DNA from 3 places in the Burkholderia sp. FW306-1C-G01B genome. Region 1 is predicted to be linked to each of the others. Evidence: predicted binding sites of a transcription regulator. Region 1 holds the regulator's gene; each other region holds the start of a gene.
What was found. The regulator FliA, encoded in region 1, starts transcription of late flagellar genes. The targets are predictions, from matches to a motif close to CTAAAGTTTNNNNNNNNNNNGCCGNTA.
Positions count from the first base shown of each region.

Region 2: the regulator FliA is predicted to act here: its motif matches at 3,167-3,193, upstream of motA (flagellar motor stator protein MotA).
Region 3: the regulator FliA is predicted to act here: its motif matches at 7,341-7,367, upstream of AC3WLY_RS17740 (DUF4088 family protein).

Region 1 is NZ_JBYSWZ010000026.1:7,432-17,054, forward strand. Features, by position in the region: gene AC3WLY_RS34230 (DUF805 domain-containing protein) at 423-803, shown strand; gene flhB (flagellar biosynthesis protein FlhB) at 1,139-2,344, shown strand; gene flhA (flagellar biosynthesis protein FlhA) at 2,427-4,526, shown strand; gene flhF (flagellar biosynthesis GTPase FlhF) at 4,523-6,319, shown strand; gene AC3WLY_RS34250 (MinD/ParA family ATP-binding protein) at 6,312-7,130, shown strand; gene AC3WLY_RS34255 (RNA polymerase sigma factor FliA) at 7,153-7,887, shown strand; S-adenosyl-L-homocysteine riboswitch at 7,964-8,091, shown strand; gene ahcY (adenosylhomocysteinase) at 8,124-9,542, shown strand.
Region 2 is NZ_JBYSWZ010000018.1:3,712-13,334, forward strand. Features, by position in the region: gene cheA (chemotaxis protein CheA) at 1-789, opposite strand, end outside; gene AC3WLY_RS29365 (response regulator) at 823-1,200, opposite strand; gene motB (flagellar motor protein MotB) at 1,225-2,244, opposite strand; gene motA (flagellar motor stator protein MotA) at 2,258-3,118, opposite strand; gene flhC (flagellar transcriptional regulator FlhC) at 3,287-3,841, opposite strand; gene flhD (flagellar transcriptional regulator FlhD) at 3,934-4,254, opposite strand; gene AC3WLY_RS29390 (glycosyltransferase) at 4,922-5,986, shown strand; gene AC3WLY_RS29395 (H-NS histone family protein) at 6,098-6,394, opposite strand; gene aqpZ (aquaporin Z) at 6,695-7,438, shown strand; gene AC3WLY_RS29405 (Cof-type HAD-IIB family hydrolase) at 7,570-8,394, opposite strand; gene AC3WLY_RS29410 (glucosamine kinase nucleotide-binding domain-containing protein) at 8,532-9,413, opposite strand; gene AC3WLY_RS29415 (DNA-3-methyladenine glycosylase I) at 9,556-9,623, shown strand, end outside.
Region 3 is NZ_JBYSWZ010000008.1:168,609-178,231, reverse strand. Features, by position in the region: gene AC3WLY_RS17780 (DUF6600 domain-containing protein) at 1-463, opposite strand, end outside; gene AC3WLY_RS17775 (ArsR/SmtB family transcription factor) at 626-1,333, opposite strand; gene AC3WLY_RS17770 (hypothetical protein) at 1,533-1,673, shown strand; gene AC3WLY_RS17765 (acyl-CoA thioesterase) at 1,804-2,316, shown strand; gene fumC (class II fumarate hydratase) at 2,363-3,757, opposite strand; gene norM (multidrug efflux MATE transporter NorM) at 3,908-5,296, opposite strand; gene AC3WLY_RS17750 (RNA-binding S4 domain-containing protein) at 5,429-5,647, opposite strand; gene AC3WLY_RS17745 (hypothetical protein) at 5,918-6,319, shown strand; gene AC3WLY_RS17740 (DUF4088 family protein) at 6,451-7,227, opposite strand; gene AC3WLY_RS17735 (AzlD domain-containing protein) at 7,389-7,727, opposite strand; gene AC3WLY_RS17730 (AzlC family ABC transporter permease) at 7,724-8,491, opposite strand; gene AC3WLY_RS17725 (AraC family transcriptional regulator) at 8,616-9,545, opposite strand; gene AC3WLY_RS17720 (CreA family protein) at 9,608-9,623, opposite strand, start outside.

The DNA.
Region 1 (9,623 bases):
GCCGGCGGCGAGCGCGCAGGCGAGCGACAGCAGCGGAGCGAGCGGATGACGGAATACGGTGCGATGCGAGCGGGATCGGGAATGGCGAAGGGTAGCGCGACTGGCGCGCTCGCGTCATGCCGGTTGGCCGGTAAATCGAATGCCGCACGACCGGATCGATTATCGATCGCGTCGGGATTCATTCGGTTGTAATCAAACGCCGGATTATCTGAAGGTGTGGTTTCTGTCAGATTTTCACGATTATTAAAATGACGCGGCATGCAAGCCGGCGGCGCCGCATTACGCTGTGACAGCCGTTCCGAGCCGGTGCGACGGGGTTTCGCTTGGCCGGTATGCGAAAAGAGATGGAGCCTGTCGAAATTCGAACATATAATTCCCGCGTTGTTTCCGGGGTCGCCAATATAAAACAGGAGGGTAATAAAATGAATTTTTCCGAGGCTGTTCGTTCCGTACTCAATCAATACGCGAAATTCGAAGGCCGTGCGCGTCGTGCCGAATACTGGTATTTCGCGCTGCTGAGCTGCATTCTTTCGGTCGCCGCCCAGGTGCTCGGCGCGATCGGCCGCGACGCGGGCCTGATCGCGCTGCTGCTGCTGGGCGCGATCTTCCTGATTTCGCTGGCGCTGATCATTCCGGGCATCGCGGTCAGCGTGCGCCGCCTGCACGATACGGGCCGCTCGGGCTGGTTCCTGCTGCTCGGGCTCATTCCGGTCGTTGGCCCCATCCTGCTGCTCGTGTGGATGTGCTCGCGCGGCACCGCAGGCCCGAACCGCTTCGGCTCGGATCCGATCCCGGCGGCCTGAGCGCCGCCTGCCCCGACGCGCGATGCCGTCGCGTCGGGGCCTGACTTCCTCGTTTTCTCCGCTTCACCGTTCCCCGCTTCACTCCGCCACCGTCCCGTCCGGGAACCTTGCCGGAAACCTCGCTCCACCGTTGCGCCGATCGCCGTGTTTTTCCGCCGCATCGCACCGCGTCGCGCGCCGCTCCGTCCCCCATCCAGCCTCGTTCGCACCGGCTCGCCCGATTCCCCGAAATACCCCCCTTTCCCGGCTTTGCTCGACCGATCGGCGTTTGACGCCTCCATGAATAATCGGTGTCACTGGAAAGCGGCATTCCGCCGTACCCGACTGGAGGCCCCGTGGCAGACGAGAGCGATCTCGACAAGACCGAAGCCGCCACTCCCAGACGCCGCGAGAAGGCGCGCGAGGAGGGGCAGGTCGCGCGTTCGCGCGAACTGGCTTCGTTCGCGCTGCTCGCGGCCGGGTTCTACGGCGCGTGGCTGCTCGCGGGCCCGTCGGGCGCGCATCTGCAGGCGATGCTGCGCGGCGCGTTCACGTTCGATCGTGCAACCGCGTTCGACACGAACCGGATGCTGTCGGCGGCCGGCAGCGCGAGCCTCGAAGGCTTCGCCGCGCTGCTGCCGATCCTCGCGCTCACCGGCCTCGCGGCGCTGCTCGCGCCGATGGCGCTCGGCGGCTGGCTGATCTCGCAGAAAACCTTCGAGCTGAAGTTCGACCGCCTGAACCCGATCTCGGGCCTCGGCCGGATCTTCTCGATCCAGGGGCCGATCCAGCTCGGGATGTCGCTCGCGAAGACGCTGGTCGTCGGCGGGATCGGCGGCATCGCGATCTGGCGCAGCAAGGACGAACTGCTCGGCCTCGCGACGCAGCCGCTCGGCGCGGCGCTGCCCGACGCGCTGCATCTCGTCGCCGTGTGCTGCGGCACGACGGTCGCCGGGATGCTGGTGGTCGCCGCGCTCGATGTGCCTTACCAAATCTGGCAGTACAACAAGAAGTTGCGCATGACGAAGGAAGAAGTGAAGCGCGAGCATCGCGAGAACGAAGGCGATCCGCACGTGAAGGGGCGGATCCGCCAGCAGCAGCGCGCGATCGCGCGCCGCCGGATGATGGCGGCCGTGCCGAAGGCCGACGTGGTCGTCACGAACCCGACGCACTTCGCTGTCGCGCTGCAATACACGGACGGCGAGATGCGCGCGCCGAAGGTCGTCGCGAAGGGCGTGAACCTCGTCGCCGCGCGCATCCGCGAACTCGCGGCCGAGCACAACGTGCCGCTGCTCGAGGCGCCGCCGCTCGCGCGTGCGCTGTATCACAACGTCGAAATCGAACGCGAGATTCCCGGCTCGCTGTACTCGGCCGTCGCCGAAGTGCTCGCGTGGGTCTACCAGCTCAAGCGCTTCCGTTCGGAAGGCGGCGCGTTCCCCGCGGTGCCGGTCGATCTCGACGTGCCGGCCGAACTCGACAAGGGCACGTCGGTGCCCGCCGACGATGAGCGCGAGGAAGCCGAGGACACGCTCGGCACGCAAGGCGCGCAAGGAGCCTCGTGATGATTAGCCCCCACGCTCACATTCGTTCGCTGCCCCCCAAGGGGGCGACTGCCTCCCTTGGGGCGGCCCGGCGGGAGGCAGCATGAGCACCCCGACCGGCCTGTTCGCGAAGCGCACGAACCCGTTCGCGGGCACCAACCTGCGCGCGCTCGCGGGCCCGATCCTCATCTGCATGATCCTGGGGATGATGATCCTGCCGCTGCCGCCGATGCTGCTGGATCTGCTGTTCACGTTCAACATCGCGCTGTCGGTGATGGTGCTGCTCGTCAGCATGTACACGATGAAGCCGCTCGACTTCGCGGCGTTCCCGAGCGTGCTGCTGTTCTCGACGCTGTTGCGCCTGTCGCTGAACGTCGCGTCGACGCGCGTCGTGCTGCTCGAGGGCCACACGGGCCCCGACGCGGCCGGGCAGGTGATCGAGGCGTTCGGCCACTTCCTCGTCGGCGGCAACTTCGCGGTCGGCATCGTCGTGTTCGTGATCCTGATGATCATCAACTTCATGGTGATCACGAAAGGCGCGGGGCGGATCGCCGAAGTGTCCGCGCGCTTCACGCTCGACGCGATGCCCGGCAAGCAGATGGCGATCGACGCCGACCTGAACGCCGGCCTCATTAACGAGGAACAGGCGCGCAAGCGCCGCCTGGCCGTGTCGCAGGAAGCCGAGTTCTACGGGTCGATGGACGGCGCGTCGAAGTTCGTGCGCGGCGACGCGATCGCGGGCCTGATCATCATGGCGATCAACGTGATCGGCGGGCTGATCGTCGGGATGGTCCAGCACGACATGAGCTTCGCGGCGGCCGGCACGAACTACACGCTGCTGACGATCGGTGACGGCCTCGTCGCGCAGATCCCGTCGCTCGTGATCTCGACCGCGGCCGGCGTGATCGTGTCGCGCGTCGCGACCGACGAGGACATCGGCACGCAGATCACCGGGCAACTGTTCACCAACCCGCGCGTGCTGACGATCACCGGCGTGATCATCGTGATCATGGGGCTGATCCCGGGGATGCCGCACTTCGCGTTCCTCGCGCTCGGCGGCGGCGCGATCTGGCTGGCCCGCACGCAGACGAAGCGCGCGGCGGCCCGCAAGGCGGCCGGCGACGTGACCGACATCGCGCCGCCCGCCGCGCTGCCGTCCGACAGCCACGAGGCGACCTGGGACGACGTGCAGCTGATCGACCCGCTCGGCCTCGAGGTCGGCTACCGGCTGATCCCGCTCGTCGACAAGAACAGCGACGGCGAGCTGCTCAAGCGCATCAAGAGCATCCGCAAGAAATTCGCGCAGGAAATCGGCTTCCTGCCGCCGGTGATCCATATCCGCGACAACCTCGAACTGCGGCCGAACGCATACCGGATCGCGCTGAAGGGCGTCGAGATCGGCGTCGGCGAAGTGTTCCCGGGCCAGTGGCTCGCGATCAACCCCGGCCAGGTGACGGCTGCGCTGCCGGGCGCCCTGACGCAGGATCCCGCGTTCGGGCTGCCGGCCGTGTGGATCGACGTCGCGCTGCGCGAACAGGCGCAGGTGTACGGCTACACGGTGGTCGACGCGAGCACGGTCGTCGCGACGCACCTGAACCATCTCGTCGTCCAGCACGCGGCGGAGCTGCTCGGCCGCCAGGAAGTGCAGGCGCTCGTCGAGCGCACCGGCAAGGACGCGCCGTCGCTCGTCGAGGACCTCGTGCCGAAGACGATCTCGCTGACGACGCTGCAGAAGGTGCTGCAGAACCTGCTCGAGGAAGGCGTGCCGATCCGCGACATGCGCACGATCCTCGAGGCCGTGTCCGAACATGCGGGCCGCGGCGACGCGTTCGAGATCACCGCCGCGGTGCGGCTCGCGCTCGGCCGCGCGATCACGCAGCAGTGGTATCCGGGCGCGGGCGAGATGCAGGTGATGGGCCTCGACTCGAATCTCGAGCGCGTGCTGTCGCAGGCGCTCGCCACCGGCGCGAATCCGGGCCTCGAACCCGGCCTCGCGCACAACCTTCTGACCGGCACGCAGCAAGCGATGCTGCGTCAACAGAATCTCGGGCTGCCGCCCGTGCTGCTGGTGCAGCACGCGCTGCGCGCGATGCTCGCGCGTTTCCTGCGCCGCAGCCTGCCGCAATTGAAAGTGCTGTCGTATGCCGAAGTGCCGGACACACGCACGATCAAAGTCGTTAACGTCATCGGGGGTTCCGCTTGAACATTCGCAAATTCACCGGCGCAACGAGCCGCGACGCGCTTCGTCTCGTGCGCGAGGCGCTCGGCGCCGACGCGGTCGTGCTGTCGAACCGCACGCTCGATGACGGCAGCGTCGAAATCGTTGCACTGGCCGATTCGGACCTGGCCGCGGTGACGCCGCCGGCCGCCGCACGGCCGCGGATCGCCGCGCCGCGCGTGCCGGAATCCGTGCCGGCCGCCGCGGTGCCGGGCATCGTGTCGCGCCCGGGCGCCGCGTTCGCGCGCCCGAGCGTCAATCCGTATGCGGCGGGCGATGGCGGGCTGCCGGACGTGTTTTCGTCGGTGTTCGGCGCAAGTGCCGAAGCGAACGAAACGGACGACGCGGACGAGACGGCGGCGCAACCTTCGACGCTCGACGCGGACGCAGCGGCTGCGGCTGCGCCGTCGACCGCCGCACCGGCCCCCGGATGGCCGGCCCCCGGTACGCCGGCCGCCGGATGGCCGGCCGCCGCTTCCGAACCCGCGCCGTGGCTCGTCGAGCACGCGAAGCGCCTGACGCAGCAGCGCGACGCGCTGATCGCGCGCACGCAGGCGACGCCCGCCGCGCCGCAAGCGAGCGCACTCGCGCCGCAGGGTGCCGCGAGCGCATCGTCGCCCGACTGGGCACGCGACATCGTGCGCGATGCCGAACGCCGGATGCCGGCTGCTGCCCCGCGCAAGCCCGACACGAACGCCGCGAACGCCGCGAAAGCGGCCGAGCGCACGCGCCTGTCCGCCGATACCGCCGCCGCGGTGGCCGATGCGGTGAAATCGCGCGTCGAACGAATCGTCAACGACACGGTGATGCACGAACTCGGCGAACTGCGCGGGATGATGGAAGAGCAGTTCGACAGCCTGATGTGGCACGACCGCCAGCGTCGCAGCGCCGTGCACGGCGCGCTGACGAAGCACCTGTTCGCGGCCGGCCTGTCCGCGCAGCTCGTGCGGATGCTCGTCGACAACCTGCCGTCCGGCGACGGCGCGCAGACCTTCGAGCAGGCCGTCGAATGGGCGCAGTCGGTGCTCGCGGCGAACCTGCCGGTGCTCGACAGCGAGGACGCGCTGATGGAGCGCGGCGGCGTGTTCGCGCTGATGGGGCCGACGGGCGTCGGCAAGACCACCACCACCGCGAAGCTGGCCGCGCGCTGCGTGATGCGCTTCGGCGCGAGCAAGGTCGCGCTGCTGACCACCGACAGCTACCGGATCGGCGGCCACGAGCAACTGCGCATCTTCGGCAAGATCCTCGGCGTGCCGGTGCACGCGGTGAAGGATGCGGGCGATCTCGCGCTCGCGCTGTCCGAACTGCGCAACAAGCACATCGTGCTGATCGACACGATCGGCATGAGCCAGCGCGACCGCGCGGTGTCCGACCAGATCGCGATGCTGCACGGCGCGAACGCACCGGTGCAGCGCCTGCTGCTGCTCAACGCGACGAGCCACGGCGACACGCTCAACGAAGTCGTGCAGGCGTACCGCAGCGCGGGCGAGCATCCGGACCTGGCCGGCTGCATCCTCACGAAGCTCGACGAGGCGACCCACCTCGGCGGCGTGCTCGACACGGTGATCCGCTACAAGCTGCCGGTCCATTACGTGTCGACCGGCCAGAAGGTGCCGGAGAACCTGTATGTCGCATCGACCAAGTTCCTGCTGAAGAGCGCGTTCTGTGTGCCGCGCGACGGCTCGCCCTTCGTGCCGCAAGACGAAGACATGCCGACGCTGCTCTCCGCACTGACCGCACGTTCCACCGCCGAGCTGCACGAGGTGCGATTTGGATAAACGAATCATCGACCAGGCCGAAGGGCTGCGGCGCTTGCTGGCCGGGCGCGCGTCGCGCATCGTCGCGGTGACGGGCGGGCCGGCGGGCGTCGGCTGCACGTCCACCATCGTGAACCTGGCGGCGGCGCTCGCGTCGCTCGGCAAGGATGTGCTCGTCGTCGACGAGCGCGCCGACGTGCATTCGGCCAGCGCGACGCTCGCGGGCGCGTGGCTGCGCGACGGCGAGCGCACGCGGGTGGCCGCCGGCTTCGGCCTGTGCGCGGCCGCGCGGCTCGCGCGCGCCGGCTACAGCGACACGCAACTGAGCGACTTCATCGACGGCCCGGCCGACATCGTCCTCGTCGACGCGCAGCTCGGCGCCGACGGCTCGTTCTCGGCGCTCGCACGCGAAGCGCACGACGTGCTGGTCGTCACGCGGGTCGCCGCGCAGGCGATCACCGAGGCGTACGCGTGCATGAAGCGGCTGCATTTCGCGCACGCGTTCGCGCAGTTCCGCGTGCTGACCAATCACGTCGGCAGCCATGCGGATGCGAAGACGGCCTTCGACAACCTCGCGGGCGTCGCAAGCCGCTACCTGACGGTGTCGATTGCCGACGCGGGCTGCGTGAGCGCCGATCCGCTCGTCGAACACGCGCGCGAGCTGACGCATGCGGTGGTCGACGCGTTCCCGTCGGCGGCGGCCGCGCGCGACTACCGGCAGATTGCCGCCGACCTGCTGTACTGGCCGATGCGCCCGCGTTCGGGTGCGGACCGCGCCGTCCACGCGGGCGGCAAGCCGTCGTATCAGGCGGGCGCGGCACACGCCGCGTGAGCGCTACCGGAAGGAGAGAGCCATGATGTACAACGCTCAAGGAAAGATGTCCCAGGCCGACGTGCTCGCGCAATATGCGCCGCTCGTGCGTCGCCTCGGGCTGCAGCTCGTCGCGAAGATGCCGGCGAGCGTCGACCTCGACGACCTGATCCAGGCCGGCATGATCGGCCTGATGGACGCGGCCGGCCGCTACAAGGAAGACCAGGGCGCGCAGTTCGAGACCTACGCGACGCAGCGCATCCGCGGCGCGATGCTCGACGAGCTGCGCAGCAACGACTGGCTGCCGCGCAGCCTGCGCAAGACGTCGCGCGAGGTCGAGCACGCGGTGCACCAGGTCGAGCAGCATCTCGGCCGCTCGGCGAGCGAGACCGAGATCGCGCAGCACCTGAACATGCCGCTCGACGAATACCAGGGGATGCTGCAGGACCTGCACGGCAGCCAGCTCATCTACTACGAGGATTTCGACCGCGCGGCCGACGACGAGCCGTTCCTCGACCGCTATCGCGTCGATCACGCCGATCCGCTGTCGTCGCTGCTCGACGAGCATTTGCGCGAGGCGCTCGTCGAGGCGATCGAGCGGCTGCCGGAACGCGAGAAGCTGCTGATGTCGCTGTACTACGAACGGGGTCTGAATCTGCGCGAGATCGGCGCGGTGCTCGAAGTGAGCGAATCGCGCGTGTGCCAGCTGCACAGCCAGGCCGTCGCGCGCCTGCGCGCGCGGCTGCGCGAACAGGCGTGGGTCGGCGCGGAGTCCTGACCCTTTCCAGACGGCAACGCGCGCCGACGCCGCGCGCTTGCGCATTTTGCGCGCCGATTTGCTACAATCCCTCCCGTTTTCCGAGGAGCGTTGCGACGGACCACTCTGCGTCCGCCAGGCTCGGAAGGCTTCACCAAGCAGCCGTGCGGCGCGCGTTTCGCGACCGTCGCGCCGGCTCCGCTTCCTGAACGGCGCTCACGTCACCAATCTAGAACTTTTTTAGAAAGGAGGGCGTGATGAACGCCATTATCGATTCGCAAGCTTCCAAGGATTACGTCGTCGCCGACATGGCGCTGGCCGGCTGGGGCCGCAAGGAACTGAACATCGCCGAGACCGAAATGCCGGGCCTCGTGCAGATCCGCGACGAATACAAGGCGCAGCAGCCGCTGAAGGGCGCGCGCATTGCCGGTTCGCTGCACATGACGATCCAGACGGGCGTGCTGATCGAGACGCTGAAGGCGCTCGGCGCGGACGTTCGCTGGGCCTCGTGCAACATCTTCTCGACGCAGGACCACGCAGCGGCCGCGATTGTCGAAGCCGGCACGCCGGTGTTCGCGTTCAAGGGCGAATCGCTCGACGAATACTGGGAGTTCTCGCACCGTATCTTCGAATGGCCGAACGGCGAATTCGCGAACATGATCCTGGACGACGGCGGCGACGCAACGCTGCTGCTGATCCTCGGCGCGAAGGCCGAGAAGGACCGTTCGGTGATCGCGAAGCCGACCAACGAGGAAGAAGTCGCGCTGTACAAGTCGATCGCGAAGCACCTCGACATCGACGCGACCTGGTACTCGAAGCGCCTCGCGCACATCAAGGGCGTGACCGAAGAAACCACGACCGGCGTGCACCGCCTGTACCAGATGGAAAAGGACGGCCGCCTGCCGTTCCCGGCGTTCAACGTGAACGATTCGGTCACGAAGTCGAAGTTCGACAACCTGTACGGCTGCCGTGAATCGCTCGTCGACGGCATCAAGCGCGCGACCGACGTGATGATCGCGGGCAAGGTCGCGGTCGTTGCCGGCTACGGCGACGTGGGCAAGGGCTGCGCGCAGTCGCTGCGCGGCCTCGGTGCGACCGTGTGGGTCACCGAAATCGATCCGATCTGCGCGCTGCAGGCGGCGATGGAAGGCTACCGCGTCGTGACGATGGAATACGCGGCCGACAAGGCCGACATCTTCGTGACGGCGACCGGCAACTACCACGTGATCAACCACGATCACATGAAGGCGATGCGCCACAACGCGATCGTCTGCAACATCGGCCACTTCGACTCGGAAATCGACGTCGCGTCGACCCGCCAGTACCAGTGGGAAAACATCAAGCCGCAGGTCGACCACATCATCTTCCCGGACGGCAAGCGCGTGATCCTGCTGGCGGAAGGCCGCCTCGTGAATCTCGGCTGCGCGACCGGCCACCCGTCGTTCGTGATGTCGAACTCGTTCGCGAACCAGACGCTCGCGCAGATCGAGCTGTTCGTGCGCGGCGGCGAGTACGAGAACAAGGTGTACGTGCTGCCGAAGCATCTCGATGAAAAGGTCGCGCGCCTGCACCTCGCGCGCATCGGCGCGAACCTGTCCGTGCTGTCGGACGAGCAGGCTTCGTACATCGGCGTGCAGAAGGACGGCCCGTTCAAGCCGAACCACTACCGCTACTGATGCGCCGCCGCCGCCGTGCCGTGCGCGCCCTGCTTCGGGGCACACGGTGCGGCGGCGGCACGGCGCCGGATCGCCGGCCTT
Region 2 (9,623 bases), on a different contig from region 1:
CGTCGCGGCCGGCGCCGTGCCGTGCGCGATGCGGATCTGGCTTTCGTCGATCACGAAGCAGCACACGGCGACGATGTCGTCGGACGGCACGTCCGATTCGAGCCACAGCGTCAGGTCGTCGCCCGCTTCCTCGCGGCCGACGATCCGGCCGAGGTTGCCGAGTTCTTCGCTGAGCAGTTCCCGGTCCTTCGCGTCGACGCCCGCCAGCGTGATCTTCAGGTGCGGGCCGTCTTCGCCCGCGTCGGCCGCCGGATGCGCGGCCGCGACGGCCTGCTCGACCACATGATCGGGCGCGCGATCGCCGCCGGCGGCGGGCTCCGCGGCCGGTGTGGCCGGTTCGGCAGCAGCGGCGACCGGCGCGGCAGGCGCGGCCGCAGCGACCGCCGGCGCGCCCGCGCCGCTCTCGGCCTTCAACCGTTCGAGCTTTGCGCAGATCGTCGCGGCGGCTGCCGCGTCCGGTTCGGCGCTCGCGCGGTAGTCGACGAGCTGGTCGGACAACACGTCCTTGGTCTCGAGGAACGCGTCGATCATCTCCTTGGTCAGCGTCAACTCATGGTTGCGCGCGCGGTCGAGCAGCGATTCGAGGATGTGCGTCGTATCGGTCAGCGCGGAAAAGCCGAACGTCGCCGCGCCGCCCTTGATCGAATGCGCGGCGCGGAAGATCGCAGCGAGGTCTTCGGGGTCGGGCGAGTCGACGTCGAGGTTCAGCAGAAGCTGCTCCATCTGCGCGAGCAACTCGTCCGCTTCGTCGAAAAAGGTCTGGTAGAACTGCGTGATATCGAGAGTCATGCCCGGTCACCGGTTGGATTCGTCGCGTTCATTTCAGGAGGCAGCCGGCTCGGACAGCGTCGCGACCAGGTCGACCAGCACGACCGGATCGATCGGCTTCTCGATCCAGCCGGTCGCGCCCGCGTCGCGCGCGGCGTCCTTGAAGGCATCGCTGCCTTCGGTCGTCAGCACGAGGATCGGCGTGTCCGCATACGCGGTCAGCTTGCGCAGCGCGGCGATCACCTCGAGCCCGCTCTTGCGCGGCATGTTCTGGTCGGTCAGCACCAGGTCGTACGGCGCGGTCGCGGCCATGTCGAAGCCGGCTTCGCCGTCCGGCGCCACCGTCACGTCGTAGCCGGCCTGCGCAAGCGTCGCCTGCAGCAGCGCACGCATGGTCGCGGAGTCGTCGATGGCGAGAATGGTTCGGATCATGTCTGTCTCGGAATCTCGGGAACGTCAGGGTTTCGGCGCCGCGGCGGCGGCACTCGCGACCGCCGGACGCGCGGCCGGCGCCGGGCCGGCGAGCTGCTGCGCGAGCAGCTTCGAGCCCGCCGCGTCGGCCGACAGCGTCGTGGTCGTCGCGTCGTCGCGCATCAGCGCTTCTTCGGATTTGCGGTTCAGCACGATCACGCTGATCCGGCGGTTTTCCGGATCGAGCGGGTCGGCCTTGTTCAGGTTCTGCGTCGACGCGAGGCCGAGCACGCGCAGCACTTTCGCCTCGTCCATGCCGCCGGAAATCAACTCGCGGCGCGACGCGTTCGCACGGTCGGCCGACAGCTCCCAGTTGCTGTAGCCGCCCTCGCCGCCCGCGTACGGCACGGCGTCGGTGTGGCCCTGGACGATGATCCGGTTCGGCACGTCGTTCAGCGTCTTGCCGATCTCGCGCAGGATGTCGCGCATGTACGGCTCGACGTGATCGCTCGACATCGCGAACATCGGCCGCTTCTGCGTATCGACGATCTCGATGCGCAGCCCCATCAGCGTCGAATCGATGCGGATCTGCTGCTTGAACTGGCGCAGCGTCGGGTTGGCCTCGATCGCGGCCATCAGCTTGATCTGCAGGTCGTGCAGGCGCGCCTGCTCGCGCCGCTCGATCGCGCCCTGCGCCTGCGCTTGCGCCTGCTCGTCGACCGGCTTCGCGACGCGCTCGGCGAGCGACGTCGTGCCGTCGGTGCGGCGCAGCGTGCCGGCGTCGGTACTCGACAGGTCGCGGCCGCCGGCGTTGATGATGCTGGAGTCCTGCGAGTTGCGGTCGCCGCTGCCGAACAGCGCGGCCTTCAGCGGCGTGTTGAAGTATTCGGCGATCCCCTTCAGCTGCACCGGCGTGACCGAGCTCAGCAGCCACATCAGCAGGAAGAACGCCATCATCGCGGTCATGAAGTCCGCGTACGCAAGCTTCCATGCGCCGCCGTGGTGGCCCTTCTTCGCCGGGGCCACCCGCTTGACGACGATCGCGCGATCCTTGCTCTTGCTCATTGGTCGCTCCGCGTCACTTCGCCTTCACGCGGCGCACGTGCTCTTCGAGCTCGGAAAACGACGGCCGCTCGGTCGAGAACAGCACCTTGCGGCCGAACTCGACCGCGATCGCCGGCGCATAGCCGTTCAGCGTCGCGAGGATCGTCACCTTGATGCACTGGAACATCTTGGTCGACTCGGCGACGCGCTGCTCCGCGAGGCTCGCGAGCGGCCCGATCAGCCCGTACGACAGCAGGATCCCGAGGAACGTGCCGACCAGCGCCTGCGCGATCATCGCGCCGAGCACCGCGGGCGGCTTGTCCGCGGACGCCATCGTGTGCACGACGCCCATCACGGCCGCGACGATGCCGAACGCCGGCATCGCGTCGCCGACGCGCATCAGCGCGTGCGCGGGGCCTTCGCCTTCCGAGTGATGCGTCTCGATCTCCTCGTCCATCAGGCTCTCGATCTCGAACGCGTTCATGTTGCCGCCCACCATCAGGCGCAGGTAGTCGGTCAGGAATTCGACGATGTGGTGATCGGCGAGGATCTTCGGGTATTGCGTGAAGATCGGGCTCTTTTCCGGATCGTCGATGTCGGCCTCGAGCGTCAGCGTGCCTTCCTTGCGCGCCTTCGCGAGCAGCACGTACAGGAGCGCCATCAGCTCCATATAGACGTCCTTCGTGTATTTCGAGCCCTTGAAGAGCGTCGGCAGCACGCGCAGCGTGGCCTTGATGGTCTTGCCACCGTTGCCGAGGATGAATGCGCCGACGCCGGCGCCCACGATCATCAGGATCTCGATGGGCTGGATCAAGGCGCCCAGATGCCCGCCTGCCAGCGCATAACCGCCGAAGACCGACAACAGCGTCACGAGTGTTCCCACGATAATCAGCACTGCCTGTCCCTCATGAAAGACCGGCGGGAAGATCGCCGTTAAACAGGTTTACGGCAGTCGGCAGGAAAACTTTCGCGGCCGCCCGGCGGCGGCCCGACGGTGTTTACCAGCAGTCGGCAGACGGTTCGCGCGGCCCGCGGCAGCCGCTTGCACCCCGCCCGGCGGCGCTCAGGCCGCGGCGGCGGCCAGTTCGGCGCGCGCGGCGGCGGCCTTGCGGGTCTTGCCCGCGCGCGACGGCGGCTGGCACAGGCCGCAGACGAAACCTTGATGCGGATCATGCGCGTGCGCGACGAAGTGGCCGCCGCAGCGCGTGCACGGGGTCATCTGCAGCATCCCCGAATCGAAGAAGCGCACGAGCGTCCACGCGCGTGTGAGGCTCAGCGCGGCCTCGTCGCCGGACAGGTTCACGTGCTCCTGATAGAGCCGGTACGCTTTCACGATCGACTGGATCGGCTCGCAGCGGCCGTGGTCCTGCATGAACCGGTAGATGTTGTAGAACAGCGACGAGTGGATGTTCGGCTGCCACGTCATGAACCAGTCGGTCGAGAACGGCAGCATCCCCTTCGGCGGCGACACGCCCTTCAGTTCCTTGTACAGCTTGATCAGACGGTCCCGCGACAGGCTCGTCTCCGCCTCCAGCAACTGCAGCCTGGCGCCCAGTTCGATCAGTTCGATGGCGAGGGTGATTTCCTTCACCTCGATCACGACGCTTTTGCTTGCCATGGTGATAACCGTCCGCTTGACGTGGTTCGGATGGGTGGCCAATACGCTGCCGGCCGGCGCGGCACGCCGGGACAAACGCAAGGCGGGATGGATCAGCGGACGCTTTCGACCTGCTGCCCGGCCATCAGGATGGCCGAGTGGGCATGCGCGACGACATCGCTGCGGCCCTTGTCGGCGAGCGACGACAGCAGTGCGTGATCGTCGAAGCGGAAGCGGCACAGCATCTGGTTCGACGCGGCGAGCTTCACGGTCTGTGCGAGCGTGAGGTTCGCGAGCACGTCGGCCAGTTCCTGGGAAATTCCCATGCGGAACATGCCCATCGCCTTGTCTTCCCGCAACAGGCGTTGCGCGAGGAGGAGGTACGACAGGTTGACCTCTTTGATCTCACTGAGCATTTCGCTGGTAGCGCTCATGATTCCCCCGTTAAAGAGCTTTGCTTTGGCCATTCGTGTTATGACAACGTTTGCTCGATCAGCGCGCACCAGGCGCTCAGTCGGCTCGTTTATATTCTTACAGGGCAAATTTTGGCCAAACGGCATTTATGTCGGTATCAGCGAAGTGGCGTATGCCGCGCAGGATTTGTCTGTAATCCGTGTAGGAATTTTTCCGACAAGGCGAATTGAAAGGGGGCAATCGGGAAAGCGGGTGACGGCGCGGATTCGGCCGAGATGGGTTCGATGACCGCCGCGCAATGGCGGAAGGCTTGCCGGCAAGGCCGCCGACCATCGGATCGGTAAAAATTATAGTGGTTTTTCACGATGGCGCAACAATAGTTGATTCTGTCTCGATTTATGTTTTCCCGCCCTTTTTCTCGGGGTTTTCGCGTATTTCATCGTGTAACAAGCCTTAAGTGTTTGAAAAAACACTCGAACCCCTCAGGCCGATATCGATAATGGACTCCAATGGGCGGCGGCGCGAGCCGTGCCGGCCCGCCCCGCAGCTTGCCGTCCGGCGCCCCGCGCACCCCGCCCAGGGCCCGGCCACGTACCGCCAACAGCGTGCGTCGGCGAGTTCCGCAACCTTGTAGGGGATCCGCATCGGCGCCGCAGCGCCCACACGGATCGACATCGGAGAACATCCATGCGAATTGCCCAGATCGCGCCCCTTTACGAAGCCGTCCCGCCGAAACTCTACGGCGGCACCGAGCGTGTCGTGTCCTACCTCACCGAGGCGCTCGTCGAACTCGGGCACGACGTGACGCTGTTCGCCAGCGGCGACTCCGTCACGTCGGCCCGCCTCGAGGCGGCCTGGCCGCGCGCACTGCGGCTCGACCCGTCGATCCGCGATTCGATGGCGCCCCACATGCGGCTCCTCGAGCAGGTCGCCCGCGTCGCACATGAATTCGACGTGCTGCACTTTCACCTCGATTACCTGCCGTTCCCGCTGATGTCGCGTCTCGACACGCCGTACGTGACGACGCTGCACGGCCGCCTCGACCTGCCGGAGTTGCAGCCCGTGTTCGACTCGTTCCCGGACGCGCCGGTCGTGTCGATCTCGAACAACCAGCGCAAGCCGCTGCCGCAGGCCGCGTGGGCCGGCACCGTGTACCACGGGCTGCCCGACACGCTGCTCACGCCGCAGCCGGGCGTGAAGCCCGAATATCTCGCGTTCCTCGGTCGGATCTGTCCCGAAAAGCGCGTCGACACGGCGATCCGGATCGCCGCGCAAAGCGGGCTGCCGCTGAAGATCGCCGCGAAGGTCGACAAGGCCGACGCCGACTACTTCAAGGAAGTGATCGAGCCGCTGCTCGGCCAGGCGCACGTCGAATTCATCGGCGAGATCAACGAAGCGCAGAAGCCCGCGTTCCTGTCCGGCGCGAAGGCGCTGCTGTTTCCGATCGACTGGCCGGAACCGTTCGGCCTGGTGATGATCGAGGCGATGGCGTGCGGCACGCCGGTCGTCGCGTTCAATCGCGGCTCGGTGCCGGAAGTGATCGAGGACGGCGTGACCGGCTTCATCGTCGAGGACGTGCAGGGCGCGGTCGGCGCATTGCACCGGATCGACAGCCTGTCGCGCACCGCGATCCGCGAACGGTTCGACACACGTTTCAGCTCGAAGGCCATGGCGCAGCGTTATGTCGAGACTTACGAATCGCTTTGCACGGCTACCGGGCAACCGGCATTGCGCCGGGTCGCAGGCGCCTGACGCGGAAATCCGCGCGGAAATATTCCGTAAAATCCGCGCCGAAATCGGCGCGCAAAACCGCAAAGCAAAAGAGCCGCATCGACGATGCGGCTCTTTCTTTTTGGCTTTCCGTCATTCGATCAGGAATCGATCGCGGTTTTTCCCGACGATCCAATTCGGCGGCTTGCCGCGCCCGCTCCAGGTCGCACCCGACTTCGGATCACGGTATTTCGGGGGCAGCGGCGCCTTCTTCGGCGGGCGGCCGCGCCGCGCCCGCTCCGCGAAGCCCAGGTCCTGGGCCGTCAGGCCGTATTCGGCAATCATTCGCTGGACGTCGGCAATCACCGCCGCCACTTCCTGGCGGCGTACGTCGTCCGCCTGGGCCTGCAGATCGGCGATCTGCGCCTTGAGTTTCGCGTATTGAGACATTTTTTCGACTCCCTTTTCGATGATGCGGCCCCGGCGAATCCGACCGGGACACAAACATCCGTTACGCCATCCGTACTGCCGCCCTGCCCTTCGAAATAAATACTGTCATCTTTAACCAATTCGGCTATATCGAGAATGCGGGCTTATTCTAATAAAAGGCATTCGTCAGCCATTCAAATTTAACAATCGTTGACCCTCCCGGACCCGATTCATTTCCTATAATCCAGACCAATTCCGGGCGACGGAATAAATCCGTCGTGTCGTCCGGTTGTTTTCAACCCACTTGAACGAGGTCCTTACATGAAGCTTTCTCAGCGTCTCGCTGCAGAGGTATTCGGCACGTTCTGGCTGGTGCTCGGCGGGTGCGGAAGCGCTGTGCTGGCCGCCGCCTTTCCGGGCCTCGGCATCGGCTTTGCCGGCGTCGCACTTGCCTTTGGCCTGACCGTGCTGACGATGGCATTCGCAATCGGCCACATTTCGGGCTGCCACCTGAATCCGGCGGTGAGCGTCGGCCTGACGGTCGCCGGGCGTTTCCCGGCACGCGATCTCGCGCCGTACATCGTCGCGCAGGTTGTCGGCGCAACGCTCGGCGCGTTCGTGCTGTACCTGATCGCGACCGGCAAGCCGGGCTTCGACGTCGTCGGCAGCGGTTTTGCGACGAACGGCTTCGGCGAGCGCTCGCCCGGCCACTACTCGCTGGCGGCATCGTTCATCTGCGAAGTCGTGATGACGGGTTTCTTCCTGTTCGTGATCCTCGGCGCCACCGACAAGCGCGGCGTGCCGGCCGGCTTCGCGCCGATCGCGATCGGCCTGTGCCTGACGCTGATTCACCTGATCTCGATTCCGGTCACCAACACGTCGGTGAACCCGGCGCGCTCGACCGGCCCGGCGCTGTTCGTCGGCGGCGACGCGATCGGCCAGCTCTGGCTGTTCTGGGTGGCACCGCTGATCGGCGCGGTACTCGCCGGGATCATCTACCCGCTGGTCGCAGGGCGCGACGACGCCGTCGACCTGCTGCCGGCATCGGCTCGCACAAGCGAATAAAACACTACGGGGTTACGCGAGCAGAGCAGCGAGCCTCACGCTGTCGAAGAACATCGAGGCAGGCAATTTCGACGGGCGCCCTTGGCGCCCGTTTTTCATTGCCGCTCGGGAAGCACGCTCGGGGCGTTCGCTCAGGAAGCGGCGACGTTGTCCTCGAGCGAGAACAGCGTGCGCAGGTGGCGGGCGACGCCCGCATCGAAGTTGTTGCCGATTCGCGGGATGTGCGGCAGCCGCGCGACCAGGTCGGGATTTGCGTTGTTCATCATGAACGCGTGGCCGGCGGTTTCGAGCAGGTCGATGTCGTTCATGTTGTCGCCGAACGCGACGCAGTGGCCGGTATCGACGCCGAGCCGCGCGAGCACCGTGCGCAGCGCGCGACCCTTCGACACGTTCGCGGTCATCACTTCCAGACAGTCGGGCAGCGAGTACGTGACGTACAGCGCATCGCCGAACCGCACGCGCATCTGCTCGGCGACGATCGCCAGATCGGCCGGTTCGCCGATATACAGCACCTTCGCGATATCCGCGCCGTCGTGCGCGGGCATGTCGATCACGTCGTACCGGAAGCCCGAATCCTGGTGGAATTCGAGCAGGTGCGGCGCATCGCGGTCGATCAGCCAGCCTTGGTCGGTGAACAGGTTGACGATCACGCGGCCATGCGTGCCGACGACGTCCGGCTGCACGAGGCCGCGGACGATCGCGGGATCGATGTCCTGCGCGTGGATCGTCGTGTCGTCCGGCGCATGCACGCGCGCGCCGTTCGACGTGATCAGGTACGGCCGGATGCCGAGCACGTCGCGAATGCCCGCGACGTCAGCGTAATGGCGCCCCGTGGCGATCACGAACTGCAGGCCGTCGCGCTCGAGCCGGCGGACGGTATCGATCGTGTACGGATCGAGCTGGTGGTCGCTGTTCAGCAGGGTACCGTCGAGATCGGTGGCGATGACTTTGTACATGGGACGGAAGAATGGCGCTCAGGGCTCTGCGGAACGGCCATTCTAACGTCGCGCCCGGCTGCGCGCCGGACGGTTCCCGGTCAGGCGCCGCCTTCGGCGCCGCTGCGGAGCGCTGTCAACCCGCCGTCAACCCGCCTTCAACCGCCTTCCGCAGCCCGCAGCGCCTGCAGCGCGAGCTGCAGCGCGCCATGCGCCGAATCGTCGAGCGGCGCGCGCAGCCGCGCGGCGTGGCGCGCCGGCACGGCCGGCGCGAGCGCGTCCGCGAGCCCACCGCACAACGCGACCGGCAGCGCCTGCTGCGGATCGAGCGCATCGATCATCTTGCCGATCTCTTCGCCGGCCTGCGCGATCAGCGCGCCCGCGACCGGGTGCGAGCGGTGCGCGAACACGATCGGCGCGAGCCGCGCATAGATCGTCTGGTTCGCATCGCACGACCACTGGACGAGCGCGTCGCGATCCTGCGCGCCCGTTTCCGCGAGCAGCGCGTCGGCGAACGCGTCGCGCGGCACGCGGCCGTCGAGCGCCTGTTGCGCATATGCGAGCGCACGCACGCCGAGCCACGCGCCGCTCGCCTCGTCGCCGGACGGAAAGCCGAAGCCGCCCGCGATCCGGCACGCGCCGCCCGCATCGAGCGCCGCCGCGATACTGCCGGTGCCCAGCGCGACGATGAGCCCCGGCGCGCCGCCGTGCGCGCCGACGACGGTCGTATACGCGTCGCTCTCGATCGCGAGCGCGCCGAGCGGCGCCTGCGCGCGGAACGCGGCGAGCCACGCCGCGTTGTTGACGCCTGCGAGCCCGCAGCCGAGCGCGCACTGCGACCACTCGAACGCGAAACCGGCGCGCGTGAACGCATCCGCGCAGGCCGCGCCGATCGACGCCCACGCGCGCTCGATGCCGAGACCGAGCCCCGACGGGCCGCCGCGCCCCTGCGCGAGCTCGCGCCCGTGCCGGTCGGCCAGCACCGCGCGCGTACCCGTGCCGCCGCCGTCGATGCCGATCGCAAAAAGTAATGCCGCCATGCTTCCATCCCGCTGATTCGAACAGGCGCCAAGCTTAACCGGATCGGCGCCGCGCGCCCATCTGCCGTTCGGCCGGCTATCCCGCGAAAAGGGCTTCCGCTATGCTGGCGCGATCGAACCGACACTGAAAACGAGGCAGACGATGTCGCAGCGGTGCAACTGGGTGAAGACGGAAGCGGATGCTCACTATCACGATACCGAGTGGGGCGT
Region 3 (9,623 bases), on a different contig from region 1:
TGCCGAGCGCGAGGTTCGGCGTGTCGATTTCGTACGATCCGCCGGCCGGCAGCTGGCGCACGTGCGTCGATACGGTGCCGAGGCCGACCTTCAGTTGCGTCGTCGTGTCGTCGAGGTTCAGCACCGACAGGCTCGTTGAATTGCCGAGCCGCACTGCGGTCGAGCCGATGTGCAGTTCCGAGCGCGCGCCGGCATCGTTCCAGAGCTGGTCGCCGGTCGTCAGCGGCCGGTTCACGGCGGCATACGACCATGTATCGGTGCCGGCCGGTTCGGTCGTCACGGCGCCCGACAGGTAATTGAGCCGCGCGACGCGGCCCGGCGGATCGCCGCCCGGCTGCCGGGCCGCGGCCGCATACGGCGGGGCATCGGCCGATTGTGCGAATGCGGGGGGCAGCGTCGCAAGCGCGACGAACGCGAGCAGCGTATAGCGGGCGGATCGCTTGAGCGTGAACAGGGGAGCCATGGTGAGCGTCTTCGTCGTTATCGCGGCGCGTCGATTCGTGCCGTTGAGTTCACAATATCCGCTCGGTCTGTTTCAGTGCTCGGTGTTTTGTAAGCCGGATGGCACGCCATGTAACAAAACCTGTCCATCGCGAGCCGTTGTCGTGCAGCTGCAATGCTGGCGTCAAGCGGACGTAAGCCACCCGTCGAAAACCTGCTGTCCGGGCACGGTGACGCGCAGCACGCGCGGTCGTGCGGAGCGCTCGATCCAGCCGTGCGCACAGAAGCTCTCGAGCAGTGCGGCGCCGAGCGCGCCGCCGAGATGCGAGCGCCGCTCGCTCCAGTCGAGACAGCCACACGCGAAGCGGCGCCGGCGCGCGCGCTGCTGGGCGACGTCGATGCCCCATTGCGCGAGCGCCCGGGTGCCGAGTTCGGTGGTCTCGATCTCATCGCCGTTGGCGAGCAGCCAGCCGCGCGCGGTGAGCCCGTCGAAGATGCGCACTGCGAGTTCGCCGGCCATGTGGTCGTAGCAGGTGCGTGCGTAGCGCAGTTCGGCCGGCACCGTGCGCGACGGCGGCGGAACCGGGCGGTGCGGCGCGGCCGCGCGGGCGACGTTCGCGAGCGCCTCGAGCGATGCCGCGATGTCGGACGATGCGATCCGGTAATAGCGGTGCCGGCCGCGCACTTCGAGCGCGAGCAGGCCGCCTTCGGTCAGCCGCGCGAGATGCGCGCTTGCCGCGGACGGCGACAGCCCCGCGATCATCGTCAGTTCGCCGGCCGGTCGGGCGCTGCCGTCCATCAGCACCCACAGCATCGCGGCGCGCCCCGGGTCGGCGATCAGCGCGCCGATGCGGCTCAGGCCCGGAAAGTGGTGGTCGTCGTGATCGGTCATCGTCGTGTCTCGTCAGGCGGGGTGACTTGCAGTGTAGTGGGTGCGGGCATTCGATGTTTCGGATCCGGCTGAAATGTCGAATAGCGGTACCGGCGCGGGCACCGACCCTGCGGAAGACCGGACTGCGGCGCCGTGCGGGGCACGCGTAGAATGGCCGGACGCGGCGGCAGCGGGCCGCCGCACGTGACACGATGCAATGATGAAGACGATTTTCTGCCTGTTGGCGGCCGTGCTCGTCTGCTCGGCCTGTGCGCAGGGCGGCGCGGGCGCTGCCGGCGCGCGGGGCGGCAGCCTCGAGATGTACGGGACGATCGACCAGGGCATCACGATACGCCGCTGACGGGCGCCGATCCGTGTGCGTTTCGGGCACGTCGGCGCCGCCGCGCCATACGGGGCGCCCCGCGACGCGTTGCCGCAGTGCAACGTATAATGGCCCGATCACAGCGCCCCTGCCGCCCGGAGCCAACAAGATGCCCCAACCGTCCCCCGTACCGGCCGCCCTCGACCGCACCGAAACCGTATTCCGCTTCCTCGCCGAGCCGTCGTCCGTGAACTTCGGCGGCAAGGTGCATGGCGGCGCGCTGATGAAGTGGATCGACGAGGTCGCGTATGCGTGCGCGGCCGTCTGGTCGAGCCGCTATTGCGTGACGGTCAGTGTCGGCAACATCCGTTTCCAGCGCCCGATCCTGGTCGGCAATCTCGTCGAGCTGAAGGCGCGCGTCGTCGCGACGGGGCGCACCAGCATGCACATCCATGTATCCGTGCACGCCGGCGATCCGAAGGGCGGCGTGTTGCGCCAGACGACCGATTGCCTGGTCGTGTTCGTCGCGGTCGACGAGAACGGCAACCCGGTGCCGGTGCCGCCGTTCGTGCCCGAGACCGACGAACAGAAGGTGCTCGCGAAATATGCGGCCGATGTGCGGGCCGCGCTCGACAAGATTGTCGAGATGAAGCCGGAAGAGGTCGCGAAAGGCGCGGTCTGACCGTCGCGGGCGCCGCGCCGTTTGCACCGCGCCCGTCGTTCCGCCGTTACCGAGAGCCGATCATCTGCTCGGGTCGCACCCACGCATCGAATTCCGCCTCGGTCAGATAGCCGAGCGCGAGCGCGGCGGCCTTCAGCGTCGTGCCTTCCTTGTGCGCCTTCTTCGCGATCTGCGCGGACTTGTCGTAGCCGATATGCGGATTGAGCGCCGTCACGAGCATCAGCGATTCGTTCAGCAGCAGGTCGATGCGAGCGCGATTCGGCTCGATGCCCACCGCGCAGTGGTCGTTGAAGCTCTGCGCGCCGTCGGCGAGCAGCCGCACCGATTGCAGTACGTTGTGCGCGATCATCGGCCGGAACACGTTCAGCTCGAAATTGCCGCTCGCGCCGCCGACGTTGACCGCGACGTCGTTGCCGAACACCTGGCAGCACAGCATCGTCACGGCCTCCGACTGTGTCGGGTTCACCTTGCCAGGCATGATCGAGCTGCCCGGCTCGTTCTCCGGAATCGACAGCTCGCCGAGCCCGCAGCGCGGCCCGCTCGCGAGCCAGCGGACGTCGTTCGCGATCTTCATCAGGCCGGCCGCGACGGTCTTCAGCGCGCCGTGCGCGAACACCAGCGCGTCGGCCGCCGCCATCACCTCGAACTTGCTCGGCGCCGTCACGAACGGCAGCTTCGCCAGGCGGCCGATTTCGTCGGCGACGCGCACCGCGAACTCCGGATGCGCGTTCAGCCCCGTGCCGACCGCGGTGCCGCCGAGTGCGAGTTCGTACAGGTGCGGCAGCGCCGATTCGACGTGACGGATGCCCTGGTCGAGCTGCGCGACATAGCCGGAAAACTCCTGGCCGAGCGTGAGCGGTGTCGCGTCCTGCAGGTGCGTGCGGCCGATCTTCACGATGTCGGCGAACGCCTTCGATTTTGCGTCGAGCGTCGTGCGCAGCGTGCGCAGCGCCGGCAGCAGGTGATTGACGATCGCGTACGCGGCCGCGACGTGCATCGCGGTCGGGAACACGTCGTTCGACGACTGGCCGCGGTTCACGTCGTCGTTCGGATGAACCTTGCGCGCTTCGCCGCGCTCGCCGCCCATCAGCTCGCTCGCGCGGTTCGCGATCACCTCGTTGAGGTTCATGTTGGTCTGCGTGCCGGAGCCCGTCTGCCAGACCGCGAGCGGGAATTCGCGCGGATGCTTGCCGGCGATGATCTCGTCGGCCGCGTCGATGATTGCGCGCGCCTTGTCGTCGGCCAGCACGCCGAGCGACTGGTTCACGGCCGCCGCGGCACGCTTGACGATCGCCAGCGCGTGGATCAGCTCGGGCGACTGCTTCTCCGTCGAGATCCGGAAATTCTGCAGCGAGCGCTCGGTCTGCGCGCCCCAGAGCCGGTCGGCCGGCACGGCGATCTCGCCGAACGTGTCGCGTTCCATCCGAACTGCTTCGTTCATGATGCACTCCTCTTGGAAAGGGGAAAGGCCGCGCAATGCGCGGCGCCGGGCGTATCGTGAGGCAGTCGCGCCGCTCGCGCGGCGTCTTCGGGACTTCGGGTCTTCAGCCGACAAGCATAGCGTCGGCCGCGATTTCGTGTCGTGTCGCGCTCAATGCCGCGCCGCGATGAGCGACGCGGTCTTCAGATGAAAGCGCCATGCCATCAGCGCCGCGACGCTCGCGAGGCCGGCCGCGAGCCCCCACCACAGGCCGCGCGCGCCGAGGCCCGCATGGAACGCGAACCAGTAGCCGGTCGGGAAGCCGATGCCCCAGTAGCCGAAGGTCGCGGCGAGCATCGGGATGCGCGTGTCCTTCAAGCCGCGCAGCGCGCCCGACGCGACGGTCTGCATCCCGTCGACGATCTGGAACACCGCGGCGATGCCGAGCAGCGATGCCGCGAGCGACACCGTGGCCGCATTGGCCGGGTCGTCGAGATGAAGATACAGGCCGACGATCGTGTGCGGCGCGACGATCATCACGACGCCCGACAGCGACATGAACGCGACGCCGAGCGCGAGTGCGACGAAGCCCGCATGCCGTGCGGCGACGGGCGAGCCCGCGCCGACCCAGTAGCCGACCCGGACGTTGGCGGCCTGGCCGATCGCGAGCGGCACCATGAACGATACCGACGCGACGTTCAGCGCGATCTGGTGCGCGGCGAGCGACGTCGCGCCGAGTACGCCGACCGTGAGGCCGGTGCCGAGGAACAGCGTCGATTCGACCCCGTACGTGATCGCAACGGGCCAGCCGATGCCGATCAGCTCGCCCATCACGGGCAGCTTCGGGCGCGCCGCGGTCACGAAATGGCGGAAGCGCTGCCGGCCGTGCAGCAGCCAGATCAGCGCGAGCGCGGTGAGCCAGATCGTGATCGTCGTCGCGACCGCCGACCCGAGAAAGCCGAGGCGCGGCAGCCCGAATGCGCCGTGGATCAGCCCGTAGTTCAGCACGCCGTTGACGCCGACGCCGCCGATCGACACCCACAGCAGCCGCCGCGCGGCGCCGATCGCCGGCAGGAATGCGCGCATCAGCCCGACGCCGATCAGGCTGCCGAGCGCCGCGAAGCGCAGGATGCCCGTGTATTCGCCGACGTGATGCGCGAGCAGCGGCGGCTCGTGGAACATCAGCAGGATCGGTTCGGCCAGCGACAGCGCGACGATTGCCGGAATCGCGAGCAGCACGGACAGCGCGAACCCGGTCCAGTAGATGTGCGGCACGCGGTCCTCGGCCTGGGCGCCGCGCGCATGTGCGACGCTCACGCTGACCGACGACAGCACGCCTTGCAGAATGGTGACGATGACGAAGAAGAAGTTCGCGCCGAGACCGCCGGCCGCGAGCGAATCGGGGCCGAGCGAACCGAGCAGCACCGTGTCGGTGACGCTCATCGCCATTTGTGAAAGTTGCGCGATCGCGAGCGGTGCGGCGAGGCGCGCGGTATCGGCAGCGTGACTGGACAGCGACGGCGGCGCGGAGGCCGTCCGCGTGAGACCGGAGTGCGACATGGAATGGGCGCTCGCGCGGGTGCGGGCCCGCGCTGTCTGTATTTATTTTGAGAGACGGCTAGCTTACGGCTTTATTCGTACCGTGTCGAACGCGCGCGCCGATGGCCATGTCGCGGACAGGGGGAACAGGCCCTAAGCCTCGCGCACCGCGATGCGCGTGTCGCCGAGCAGCACGACCTGGCCCGCGCGGATCTTGCAGGTCTTGCGAAGCTCGACCGCGCCGTCGACTTTCACCGCACCGGACGCGACGATCAGCTTCGCGGTACCGCCGCTGTCCGCGAGGCCGGTGATCTTCAGAAGGTTGTGCAGCTCGACGTATTCGCCGGTCAGCGTGAAATCCAGGTTGGGCATGACGAAGAAGGTGCGCAATGCGCGGAAGGAATCGCCTCGCATCATACGGCACCGCGGGCCGGCGCGCGAGCGCGGGCGGTCGCGGCACGCAGATGTTAAGGACTGTGAGCGATTCGTCAGCAAATGAAACGGTGGGTAACAGTCTGAGAGATTCGAGAACCTGCCGTGCGGGCCGCGGGTCTTTTGTCGTACCTGCTGCGTGTTGCGGCGGGGGACGCGACGGACCGCATCGCTGCGGTTCGCGCCCACAACTTCTTGAGGAGGATTGTCATGTCCAAGATTCGTACGATGCTGATCGGTGCCGCGCTGACGGCGTTCGCCACTTCGGCCGCGTTTGCCCAGACGGGCACGGCGGCGCAGGGCGCGGCAGGTGCCGGCGTGCAGGCGCAGACCCCGGCAGCGGGTGTCGGCGCGGGCGTGCAGGGCAGCGCCGGCGCGAACGCGTCGGGCAATGCGGTCGGCGGCGCAACCGATGCGGTCGGCGCGGCAGCCGACGGCGCGAAGGATACGGCGTCGTCGGCCGTCCACTCGGCCAAGAAGCACGCGAAGCACACCGCGAAGTCGGCCAAGAGCCATGTTGGCTCGGCCAAGGCGAAGGCCGGCGAAGCGACCGAAGGCGGTGCATCGGTCGGCGCGGAGGGCGGTGCATCGGCCCAGGGCGCCACGCAGTAAGCGGTGCCTGGCGCCGCGCGACGCTCGCCCTGGACGGCGCGTCGCGACGGCGGCCGTCCGGCGGCCCGGTTCGCTTCGCGCGAACCGGGCCGTTTTCATGTGTTCATGCTTTCAGCAGCGCGGGCGTGCGGTCACGGCCGACGCTGTCCCTGGCCTTGTCCCTGCGCGGGGCGCGCGGCAGCCGGCGTGAATACGCTGCGCAGCCACGCAGCGAGCCGCGCGAAGACGTCGTACGGCTCTTCGACGAAGATCTCCGGTTTCAGCAGCCGCAGGTATTCCATGATCTGCTGCGCTTCCTGTTTCTGGAACGAGCCATGTGCGAGCCCGAGCCGCAGCAATCCGCGCAGTTCGCCGAGCTTGTCGCGCGCGGTGCTGCCGACGCTCATCTCGCATGCGAGCTTGGCCTCGTAAATCCGTTGCCGCAGCGATTCCGCGAGCCGCCATGCGGGCGTTTGCATCAGTTCTTCGAGCGCCTGGATGTCCTGAGCCGCGCCCTTGATCTGCGACGCGAGCGGGTCGATCTGCGCCGGGTCGCCCTGCGCCTCGGCGACGATCGCCTTCGCCCAGTCGCGGCATGCCCTCGCGAGTTCGTCGGGTGTCCATTCGGAGCGCGACGCGAAGCCGAAGCCGAATTCGCCGGCCTGCCGCATCAGGATCGCGACGACGTCCGGAAATTCCTTGTCTAGCGTGCGCTTTGCCCACGCGTACTGGCCGCCCTGCAGCATGCGCTGCACCGCGTGCTCGGTCAGCGGAACCATGTTGTCGAGCAGCTTCGCGCGCAGGAAATCCTCGAACGACGGTGTCGCGAACTGCGGGTCGAGTTTCAGCGACACGCGGACGAACGCGTCGTAGTCCTTGCGCAGGGACTCGAGCGTGTCGTCCTTGAGGGAAAGGGTGATCTGGCCCATGAATCGTCTCGATGGCGGCCCGCGCAGGCCGGCGGTCGGCACGGCGCACCGGTGCGGGCGCAGCGTCGACTGACCGGTGCGCGCCGAGGCCGGTGGCGGGTTTTCATTTCCTATATCGGCGCGCCGCGCGGAAACTTGAGCGCGCGTGGTGGAGTGTCCGCTCAGGCGGGCAGCCAGTGCGGCAGCACGATCCCTTGCCAGAAAAAGAACACCGCGAGCCCCGCCGCGATCGTCACGAGCGGGCGGCGGGTCGCCGCCGACACGAGCACGGCGGCGAGCGCGCCGACGAGCTGCGGATTGCGCCAGGTCAGTTCGGCCGTGCCGCCATGCGGCGAGACGGTCATCGGCACGATGATCGCGGTCAGCACGGTGACGGGCACGAAGCCGAGCGCGGTCCGCACGAGCGGCGGGAAGGTCAGCCGCTCGCCGAACAGGAACAGCGTCGTGCGGATTGCGTAGGTGATGACGGCCATCCCGAGGATCAGCAGCGCGTAGCTCACGATGCGGCCTCCGTGCGTGACCGCGCGCGCGAGCGCTCGTGCCGCAGTGTCAGCGCGACGCCGATCGCGACGCCGGCGGCAACCGCGCCGAGCAGCCCGAGCTTGTACGGCCAGCCCTGCCAGAAGTACGCGAGCGTGCCGGCCGTCGCGGCCGCCGCGAAATAGCGCAGCGTGCCGAGCTGCGGGACGACGATCGCGATGAAGGTCGCCGCCATCGCGAAATCGAGGCCGAGCGACTGCAGGCCCGGGAATGCCGCGCCGAAGCCGATGCCCGCGAGCGTCCAGACCTGCCAGTTCAGGTACATCGCGAGCCCGGAGCCGAAAAAGTAGTGCGGGCCGATCGTGCCGGGCGGGAAGTGCCGGTAGTGCGCATAGGCGACCGCGAACACCTCGTCGGTCATCAGCGCGCCGAGCGTGGCGCGCCAGCGCAGCGGCAGGTGCGCGACATAGGGCGCGAGCGTCGCGCTGTACAGCAGGTGGCGCAGGTTCACGATCAGCGTCGTCGCGAGTACGACGACGAAGCTCGCGCTGCCCGCGATCAGGCCGAGCGCGATGAACTGCGCGGAGCCCGCGAACACGGCGAGCGACATCAGCACGCCGTGCCATGCGGCAAGCGGGCCGCCGCCGACGAGCGTGCCGAAAATCACGCCGAACGGCGCCGCGCCGATCATCATCGGGATCGTGTCGCGCGCGCCGTCGAGCCATTCGTTGAGCGGGCGGCGACGGGGCGATGCGGGTGTCGGGTTCAAAGCGTGCTCCTCCATGCGCTGGAGGATAGCGGGCTGGTGGTTTTCGGGCTTGTATGTTCTTGCGGTCGCGGGCGGGGTGGCTGCCCGGGCGTTTGTCGGCGCAGCGGCAAGCGAGCGGCCGGATGCGGGAAGCCGCGCGTCAGCTCGCCTGCCAGCGCCCGGGCGGCACGCCGAACATCCGTTTGAAATGCCGCGTGAAGTGGCTCTGGTCGACGAAGCCGCTGGCCGCCGCGACGTCGGCGACGGGCACGCCCGCCCGCAGCGGCGCCAGCGCGCGCTGCAAGCGCAGCTGGTTGCGCCAGGCATGCGGCGGCATGCCGGTCGTACGCGTGAACAGGCGCGCCGCGTGGAACGGCGACAGGCCGGCCGCCTGCGCGACTTCGTCGAGCGTCACCGTGCACGTGAGATCGGCGGCGAGCCGCTCGCGCATCGCATCGACGCGCGGCTCGTCCGCCGCGAGCGGCGCCGGTCGTGGCTGCGCGTCGGCATGGCGCACGATCAGCGTCGACAGCGCGTCGAGCATGGCCGTTTCGGCGGCGAGCGGATCATAGATGCGCGGTGCGCCGGAGGCTGGATCGCCGGCCGCCGGATCGCCGGCCGCCGGATCGTCGGCCGGCTGCCCGTGCGCATGGGAGGACAGCGCGCGCTCGCTGCCGGCTTCCATCATCCGGTGCGCCAGCGCGAGCCGGGCCGCGAGGTCGGCGTCGCGAATCACGTCGGGGGCAAACCACGGTGCGTCCTGCGGGCAGCCGGCTATCGCGCTGGTGAGTTCGCGGATGAATTCGACCGGTATGTAGCTGACGCGATAGCACCAGCCTTCGTCGGCCGCGCGCGAGCCCGTATGTACTTCGCCGGGATTGATCACGGGCACGGTGCCCGTTTCGGCGACATGGCCGCTGCCGCGATAGGTGAAGCGTTCCGCGCCTTCGAGGATCACGGGAATCGTGTACGCGTCGTGCCAGTGGGGTGCGAACGTGTGGTCGCGATAGGTGGCCGTGACGAGATCCGCGTCCGGCAGCAGCGGCGTGCGCCAGTAGCGTGCGGAGTCTGGGAGGCGGGTGGCGGACATGATCGGGCGCGGGATCGGTCGAACCGACAGTGTATCGCTCGCGCGCCCGTCAGGTGCGGGCCTTACTTGACCGGAATC